Regions from separate parts of the Paenibacillus sp. LC231 genome, predicted to be linked through region 2. Evidence: riboswitches for the same ligand, from Rfam matches in the RefSeq annotation. Region 2 holds a riboswitch; the other holds the start of a gene.
The links. A riboswitch is a leader RNA that binds a small molecule or an ion and turns the genes downstream of it on or off. The one in region 2 is predicted to bind cyclic di-AMP.
Positions count from the first base shown of each region.

Region 1: it holds a riboswitch for cyclic di-AMP, as region 2 does, so the genes downstream of both, AK95_RS06320 (hypothetical protein) here and AK95_RS15170 (universal stress protein) in region 2, are expected to answer to the same signal.

Region 1 covers NZ_JFOM01000010.1:32,344-37,013, reverse strand. Annotated here, with positions in the region: gene AK95_RS06325 (proline dehydrogenase family protein) at 1-838, shown strand, start outside; gene AK95_RS06320 (hypothetical protein) at 899-1,363, opposite strand; cyclic di-AMP (ydaO/yuaA leader) riboswitch at 1,496-1,669, opposite strand; gene AK95_RS34070 (hypothetical protein) at 1,885-2,034, shown strand; cyclic di-AMP (ydaO/yuaA leader) riboswitch at 2,206-2,374, shown strand; gene AK95_RS06315 (hypothetical protein) at 2,509-2,919, shown strand; gene AK95_RS35290 (potassium-transporting ATPase subunit F) at 3,074-3,148, shown strand; gene kdpA (potassium-transporting ATPase subunit KdpA) at 3,179-4,670, shown strand, end outside.
Region 2 covers NZ_JFOM01000019.1:56,842-61,511, forward strand. Annotated here, with positions in the region: gene AK95_RS15160 (glycosyltransferase) at 1-309, shown strand, start outside; gene AK95_RS15165 (TrkH family potassium uptake protein) at 391-1,740, opposite strand; gene AK95_RS15170 (universal stress protein) at 1,819-2,502, opposite strand; cyclic di-AMP (ydaO/yuaA leader) riboswitch at 2,612-2,760, opposite strand; gene AK95_RS15175 (TetR/AcrR family transcriptional regulator) at 2,939-3,571, shown strand; gene AK95_RS15180 (ABC transporter ATP-binding protein) at 3,568-4,422, shown strand; gene AK95_RS15185 (fluoroquinolone export ABC transporter permease subunit) at 4,419-4,670, shown strand, end outside.

The DNA of each region.
Region 1 (4,670 bases), on a different contig from region 2:
CCGGAAATTGGCGGGCCGATTCATTGCCGGCGATACCTTGGATGAGGCGCTGGATGAAATCGAGAGGCTGAACGCGAAGGGCATTCTTGTCACGCTGGACCATCTGGGGGAGGGCATCCGGACGCTGGACGAAGCAGCCGGGTATCGGGAGGAATATTTGAAGCTGGTGGAAGGGATCGCGAGGCGTGGAGTGCAGTCGAACGTATCGCTGAAACCGACGCAGATGGGCATGGCGCTGGATCTGGAGAAGGCGTACGAGAACATCAAAATGGTGGTGAAAAAGGCGAAAGAGCACCGCAATTTCGTTCGTCTGGATATGGAGGATTCGCCGTACACCCAGGCGACGATTGATATGACGCTGCGGCTCCATAAGGAGGGGCTGACCAACGTGGGGACCGTAATGCAAGCCTACTTGTTCCGTACGGAGGAGGACGTCAACAATTTGATGCATGCCGGCGTAAATCTGCGGTTGGTCAAGGGGGCGTACAAAGAGCCGGGAACCATCGCCTTTCAGCAGAAGCGGGAGGTCATTGACAACTATAAGAAGTTGATCAAAATGCATTTTGATCAGGGAGCCTACGTCGCGATTGCTTCGCACGACGACAACATCATCGACTGGGTGAAGGTGTTTGCCGAGCAGAGCCGCATAGGCAAACAGGAATTTGAGTTTCAGATGCTGTACGGGCTGCGGATGAACGATCAGGCTGCGCTTGCGCAGGACGGCTACCGAATTCGGTGTTATATGCCCTACGGAACGATGTGGTACCCGTATTTCACCCGGCGGCTGGCAGAGAAGCCGGCCAACCTGATGATGGTGCTCAAAAATATGTTCAAGTGAGCGGGGGGAAACGGCCAATTGCAATGGAAGCGAGAACGGTAGCTCTTTCTAGCAGCTGTCCTAGAAGGAATAATACGCCTCCGAGCAGTCCATCAGGAAGGAACGCTCCAGCGGCAGGCTGCCTAACCGCATACGGGTGATGTGCTGTTGCAGATTGGCCTCCAGATCGGCGAGGGCCGATACGGCGAGCTGCATTCGTACGGATCCCCACTGCTGCTGCTTCTGGGCATAGCGAACGGCCTCGGTCACGGGCATACCTCTCAGCCTCGTAAAGACGGATGCCCAGCGGATCAGATCCGCGAATTCTCTTGTGCTTGGCAGGGCATATTCGGCATACCCGGCCGCGTCATTGCAGCTGATTTTGAACAACCCGCAGTTCCAATCTCGGTCGCTCCAGGGGATAAAGCGTTCAGCCGAGCCCCGGTCGAAACGATATATCTCCATGCAGCGGATGAGCTCTGCATTTAATGCAGGCGATTCAGTTTCGATGACGGGGGCCAGTGCGGCCTCGATGAGTTTCGTCATGATCTACGCTCCTTTATAGGAATGTTATATGCACGGCAAAAAGGCCCGGTGAGCAGAGTAACCCCGCTCTCCAGGCCTATTTATCGTTAGAGGCCCTGCTACAGTGGCCGCTTCGCTTAAGGCTCGGGTGGTGTTCTCTCTCAAATCGCGCCTACGAGGTTAGCTGACGGATTCGGGCTTGAGAGCACCCTACCGCGATGCCTGATCATCAGGCCTGCGGATTCACCCCATTCACCAACAGAAGCTCCGTTGGCGGTTTTGGTTCCCCCGTCTCCCGATCTGTCGAGAGCTCAGCGTAAACGAATGTTTCGAATGATGGATGAATCATACGCCGGAGGACTCTAAAAGTAAATGGCCATATTGAACGGATACATTCCGAAAATCGATGAAAACCGTAAAAGAAAACGCGTACATTCGGTCGTGACATCTATTATCATGGCAAAATCTCGGTATCTCGATAGATTGCGATAAATACAAGAAAACAAGAGAAATACATAGTATAGAGCAGAATTCAGGAGATAATGGAGCGAAATCGGTCAGATCCTGTTCGACATAAGGCTACATGTGTTTTTGCTCACATTTACTTCCTGCAAGGCCGGACGTATGATACGAACTATGAATTGACGGACATCGGCGGTTGGTATACAGGCAGCCGTTCCATGAAGACCTAAAGGCTGTGTGAGAGCTGCCGTGCTCTTTATGGATCGAATCTCGGGCGAGGGCAACATGGGCCTTCGCTGGAAATGCAGGATGATGCGACTCTCACCGCTCGAACCTGAAGCTGTGCTGTTTTGTCGGACCTGGATGTTAGTCAATGGCTAATAGAATAACATGCTACTCGTTTTTAATTTTCGCTGAGTCCTTGAATGGAAAAGGAACGGGGGAACCAGTCGGGAGATGAACTTGATCTCTCAGGGGTGAATCCCATGGACAAGATAACGGTCTATGGGTAGGGCGACTCTCACGCCCGAATCCGTCAGCTAACCTCGTAAGCGTATCGAGAGAGGCAACGATTGTCGTGGACTTGGGCCACGGTGTATTTCACCGTGTTCTGATGAAGAAGCCTGCGGGAAGAGTTCTTCTCTTTCCCCAGGCTTCTTTGTTGTTGTCTTCTCTTTCTGAACTTTTTAGGAGGAGAACAAAAGATGGAGAAACCGCAGGAGTTTATCCTGGTATCCGCGCCGAACAAGGCCGGGGAAGAATTTATCCGCCAGCTGATCTATATGCGCATTTCGTTTGCGGCCATAGCCAACAACCGGGTTGAGCAGGAGAGGCTGCGAGAACTAGGCTGCACCAACATGATTCTTATCGATACAAGGGATGAACAAACCTGGATCATTCCCGAGTTTCCCGTCAGCAAGGTGTATTTGTTCGAAAGCAGCTTGAACTTGTGCTGCCGCTATTTACGGATCTGCCGGACATGGACGACGGAGTCGATTTATGTGATTACCCATTCCAGCAATCCGCGATTGATATACAAGGGACTGGGTGCCGATGTGGTGCTTCATACGAACCATCATCAGGTATCCTTCCTGATTACATCCATTGTCAGCTAAGCTTCTTGGCTGATGTGACCATGAGGTTTTAGGAGGTTGTATTCATGCAGGATTTATATATGGTGCTTATCTTGGGAGGAACCTACGGACTGCTCATGCTGTTTATGTCCTGGTGCGGACGGGTCATGTCGGAACCGGAGGTGGATTAGTCGTGATGATCATTTTAATATGCACGCTCTTTATTTTTCTATATTTGATTTATGCGCTGATTCACCCTGAAAAATTCTAGGGGAACAGCTGAAGGAGGAAGGCATTCGTCATGGGCATTTTACAAATTGCCATCGTTATACTCGTTCTGGTGCTGCTGGTAAAGCCGCTCGGAACTTATCTATATCAGGTGTTTCGCAATGAGGGGAATGGAACGGATAAATGGTTCTCCTGGTTGGAGAAACCGATCTTCGCACTGATTGGCTTGAAAGAACGCAAGGGAATGACATGGAAAGGGTATGCCATCAGCTTTGTGATAACGAATATCGTGCTCGTCGCGGCGGGGTATTTGATTCTGCGGATGCAGAGAGTATTGCCCTTCAACCCGAACGGTATCGACAATATGGAATCGACCTTGTCATTCTCTACGATCATCAGCTTTATGACCAATACGAATCTTCAGCATTACAGCGGGGAGTCGGGATTATCCTATATGGCCCAGATGGCCGTCATTACGATGATGATGTTCACGTCCGCGGCGACCGGGCTGTGCGTGGCGATTGCGTTTATCCGGGCGGTGACCAGCAAAGGTACAACCGTTGGCAACTTTTTTGAGGATTTCGTCAAAGCCCACACCCGGGTGTTCATCCCGGCCGCATTTATCATTGCGATGGTACTGGTTGCGCTGCAGGTGCCGCAGACTTTGCAGCCTACGCTCAGCGTCACGACGCTTCAAGGAAGCGAGCAGCAAATAGCTGTAGGGCCGGTGGCTGCACTGGAATCGATCAAGCACCTGGGCACCAATGGCGGCGGGTTTATGGGGGTGAACTCGGCGCATCCGTTCGAGAACCCGTCCCCGCTGACCAATGTCATCGAAATCCTGTGCATGTGGAGTCTTGGGGCGGCGCTTCCGTATACATTTGGTTTGTTCGCGAAGAGCCGCAGACAAGGATGGATCATCTTCTCTGTGATGATGACCTTGTTTATCGGATTTCTGTCGCTGAACTATGCGGCTGAAACCAATGGCAATCCGGCGTTGAATCGGCTGGGCATCGACGCCTCGCAGGGCAGCATGGAGGGCAAGGAGGTCCGGTTCGGGATCGCTCAATCCTCCCTGTTTACGACGGTGACAACCGCGGCCACGACCGGGTCGGTCAACAACATGCATGATACGCTCACGCCGCTTGGCGGGATTACGCCGCTGTCCCTGATGATGCTGAACTCCGTTTTTGGCGGAAAAGGCGTCGGGCTGATGAACATGCTCATGTATGCGATATTGGCAGTGTTTCTGGCTGGTCTTATGGTTGGCCGAACACCCGAATTTCTAGGAAGAAAAATAGAGGCGCGGGAGATGAAGCTGATTGCGGTTGTTATCCTGGTGCATCCATTGATCATTCTGGCTCCGACCGCACTTGCGCTGATGACGGATGCAGGGCAGGCGGGCATTACCAATGCGGGCTTTCATGGCATCTCGCAGGTATTGTACGAATACACGTCTTCCGCGGCCAATAACGGTTCCGGATTTGAAGGTCTGTCGGATAACACGCCGTTCTGGAACATTACAACCGGACTGGTCATGCTATTCGGGCGTTACATTTCGATGA
Region 2 (4,670 bases):
GGCGTTATTCATCATGGTGGAGCAGGGACGACAGCGGCCGTTTTGAGAGCAGGGAAGCCGATGACCATATCCCCGTTCAATGCGGATCAGCCTTTCTGGGCCAAGCGTATGTATGAGCTAGGTGTATCGACCAAGCCGATTCCTGAAAAATCAATGTCTGTAGCCAGTTTGGCTGAGCGAATAGCGGAGCTAACCAGTCATTCAACATTGACAGCCAATGCAATGGCACTGTCAGACCAAATTTTAGGGGAGAGTGGTGTTGATCGAACTGTAGAATTTATTGAGAGACGGTTGCATGATTACTTTTGAGAGGATTCCTTTAACAAGGGATATGTGTACCAAAAGTTAAAGTATTAATGGACAAGAAAATTCTTGATTGGGAACCCTGAGTTACCCAATCAAGATATGATCTTCCGCGTAACCAATTTTGGAGGTGCGTTTTTTTTGAGCCAATGCATAAGCGAGCGTTAAGGGACCCAGACGACCGGCAAACATCGTTATCGCTACAATGACTTTCCCTACGGGGGACAATTCACTTGTCAATCCCATCGACAAACCGGTGGTGCTAAATGCTGAGGTCGCTTCAAACAACACTTCCAAAAAATGTTCTTCTAGCATTCCTTCAGAGATGGTCAGCAACAGCGAAACGCCCAGCACGACCACCAAAGAACTCATGACAACGGCCAAGGCGCGCATAACGGTTTCTCCTGCTATTTTGCGTTTGAAGGCATGGATTTGACCGCCCCCGCGAAAGGTTTGGATCGTAGCTAGGATGAGTACAACAAGCGTATTGATCTTAATACCGCCGCCTGTTCCTCCGGAAGCAGCACCGATGAACATCAGAATAATAATGAAAAACTGAGAAGCCGCCAGCATGCTGCCGATATCTATCGTGTTAAACCCCGAGCTTCGAGGCGTTATGCCTTGGAAAAAAGCAGCCAGCACTTGTTCGCTTTCGCTCAATTGGCCAAAGGTTGACGGATTCCAGCTCTCCAAAAAGTATATAAATAGAAAACCGAGCAGGGACAGCGTTCCTGTTCCGACTAGGACAACCTTGGAGTGAAGCGAAAGCTTCTTCCATGAACGTTTTTGAAATACATCCACAATGACGATATAGCCGAGGCCTCCAATGATAAATAGCAGGACAATCGTAATATTGACGATCGGATCGCCGACAAAGGGGGTTAGGCTGTCAGACCACAGGGCGAATCCGGCATTGTTGAATGCCGAAACGGAATGGAAAAGGGCGTAATAAGCTGCCTGTCCCCACCCGACGTCCTGTTGCCAGCGGAGCGTGAGGACAATCGTAGCCAAGGCTTCAAACGCGAATGCAATGAGTACCATATACATGGACAATTTAACCAAACCTTGTGCCGAGGTCGAATGCGTGGTTTGCTGAATAATCATTCGTTGCTTCAAGCCAATTCTCTTCCCCAGAACAATGGCAACCATCACGCCAAAGGTCATAAAGCCGAGCCCGCCAATTTGAATCAAGATCATGATAATGACTTGTCCAAAAGTCGAAAAAACACTACCGGTATCCAAGACAACGAGCCCGTTTACGCAGATTGCTGAGGTGGCAGTAAATAAAGCATCCAGCAGACCAATTGACCTCCCGGTGGAGGAAGAGTAGGGAAGCGCGAGCAATGCGGTCCCGATTAATATTAAAGTGAAAAAGACAAGCATGACGAGTTGAGGGGGACTCATATTTTTTTTAAGCTTGTTGATAAACAACTCCATTGTGTCAGGAGCGGAATGTTGTGTATTTCGATCGTTTGCATTCATAAATGTTCTTCTCACAAGTTCCACCCCCATTCTTTATTGATCGCCGGGTTTATCGAAGAATTTTCTGTTTTGGAAAAAAGACGAGTCTACTACTTTTCCGTGACTTATTTTCAAATATTGGATCTCGTGGTCTGTTTTTATTTTCAGCAAGCCGGTGTCAAAATCGGTATTTAACTCTTTGAAAAATAGACCTTCGGCTATTGGATCGCCCCCGGATTCCTTACTGCCAAGCAGATAATGAGAACCATCACTGTAAACAGTGACTCGAATTCCCCGTTCATGGGTGTCAGCTATTGGATCATCCATCCTTTGAACCGCTACAATGTGTAAGTCCGTCTCGCCTATCTGGTTTAAAAGCTCGTTAACAAACGAACCGCGCGTAATTTCTTGCCATCGCGTTTGACCGGATTGTCCGATGATTATTTGGGTGATTTGATGATTCTTGGCGGTTTCCGCTATGATTTCTGAAGCCTTGGGATCTTCATTCGTTTTGACAATGAAGGTTGCCCCATACTCGTTGCATTTCACTTGCCACTCAGCCATATACCTTTCTTGTGCCTGATCTAACTCACCTTCACGCAAGGGTATAACGCTCAACACAAACAGGGGGCACTTAAGCAGTCTGGCTAATTCGCCGCCTCGACGGATGAGACGTTCTCCGTTTGGACCGTAATACACGCATACCAGTATCTTTTCATTATTAAGCAGAATAATCATTCCTTTCTTTTCTAAGCACTACAGCGTTAACAAAAAAGGCCAGGAAGCAGAGACAGTTCTGCTTCCTGGCCTTGGTTGTACGGATCATGGACAAGTCAAAGTAGTAAGAGTGTTCTCTCCCAAGACGCTGACGAGGTTAGCTGTCGGATTCGGGATTGAGAGTCCCCGTTCCTTCTTATCCAGAAAGAATTCACCCCTAAAGCTTAGTCGCTTTGTTGGTTCCCCCGTTCCTCATAGAGGATTAAGCATTTATGCGTATGAAATTTATCGTAATAAATATTATGCTAAAACATGCTGAAAGTAAACAGTTACCGATAAGTAAACAACATCATATCAAATATATTGACAAACGGGACTTTGGGGAGTACTTTTATGAATATAAAATAAAATTATTCACAGAATCACAAATGGCCTGATTAAGGATGTGAAGTGCAACATGCCCAAAAAATTCTCGGACGAAGAACGTGAATGGATACGCCAAAAACTGCTGACGGAGGCACGCCATCATTTCGAAACGGCGGGCCTTCGCAAAACGAGTGTTGAAGATCTGACGAAGGCCGCCGGCATTGCCCAAGGCTCGTTCTACATGTTTTTCGGATCGAAAGAGGAATTATATTATGAACTGATTCTGGAGGAGGAGCAGCGAATTCGCAATGCCGTTCTGGATTTATTCCCTCCTGAAGAGGTCTGCAGTAAGGAAAGCATTAAACGGTTTCTCTTATATTCACTTAGGATGATGGACGAGAGCCCGATGCTTCGGCAGATGATGGATCGCGGGGAGATGGAGCTGTTGTTCAGGAAATTGCCGAAAGACTTGCTGGAGCGTAACTTTACGGAGGATCAAGACGCGCTCTTGCCTGTGATTACGGCTTGGCAGAAGGCTGGCATTTTACCTGGTACGGCACCCGAATCCATCGTGGGCATGATCAGATCCTTGGCACTGCTTACGCTGCACCAAAAAGAGATTGGAGAGGAGCAATTTACATCTACGATCGAATTGCTAGTCGAGTTATTATCTGCCGGTATGCTTGCGGTGTCTAATACGCCGAAGGGAGATGGAGCGTTGTGATCGAAGTAAGAGGGCTTCATTACACGTATCCGAATCGGAAAGAGCCGACCCTGCATGGGCTTGATTTTGTCATCCCGCCTGGCGAAATCTTTGGCTTTCTCGGCCCGTCCGGCGCTGGTAAAAGTACGACGCAAAAACTGCTGATCGGTGTTCTGAAAGGTTATCAAGGAAGTATAAAAGTCATGGGCAATGAAATCAGGGATACCGGTCCCGATTATTATGAGCGAATCGGAGTAGCTTTTGAATTCCCGAACTTCTACAGCAAATTTTCGGTTCTCGACAATTTAAAGCTCTTTCGTTCCCTTTACAAGGGGGAGACGGAGGATCCCATGAAACTGCTGGAACAAGTCGATCTAACAGATGCCGCGAATATGAAGGTTTCCCAGCTATCCAAGGGCATGAAGATGAGGTTGAATTTCTGTCGGGCGTTACAGCATGATCCAGAAATCCTATTTCTGGATGAGCCTACATCCGGATTAGACCCGGTCAATGCCCACCGAATGAAGGAATTGATACTTGCCAAAAAGGCTGCCGGTAAGACGGTTCTACTAACAACGCATAATATGCAAGCGGCAGAAGAACTTTGCGATCGGGTAGCCTTTATCGTCGACGGTGAAATCAAATTAATCGATTCACCCAGAGAGTTGAAACTTCGTAAGGGAAGAAAGGAGGTCCGAGTCGAATACAGTAGGGATGGCGAATTAACGGGGGCGGTATTTTCTCTGGATGGCATCGGTGAGAATAACCAATTTCTTAAGCTGATACAGGATTATCCCCTCGATACCATTCATTCGCAAGAGGCGTCGCTCGAACAAATTTTTATTGAGGTAACGGGGAGGCAGCTTGTATGAAGGGCCTAAGCTTATTTGTATTCGATCTGCGTTTCCAGTGGCGCCACGGATTCTATTGGGTTTATGTGTTTGTCTGTACCTGTTATTGGATACTGCTCCGATTCGTACCCGAGGCCTACCAGGAGACAACAGCGACTGTGTTGACATTCAGCGATCCCGCAGCCCTGGGGCTTATCATGGCAGGCGGTATGGTCCTGCTGGAGAGGGACCAGGGCGTTCACGATCCGTTGTTTGTAGCGCCGGTACAC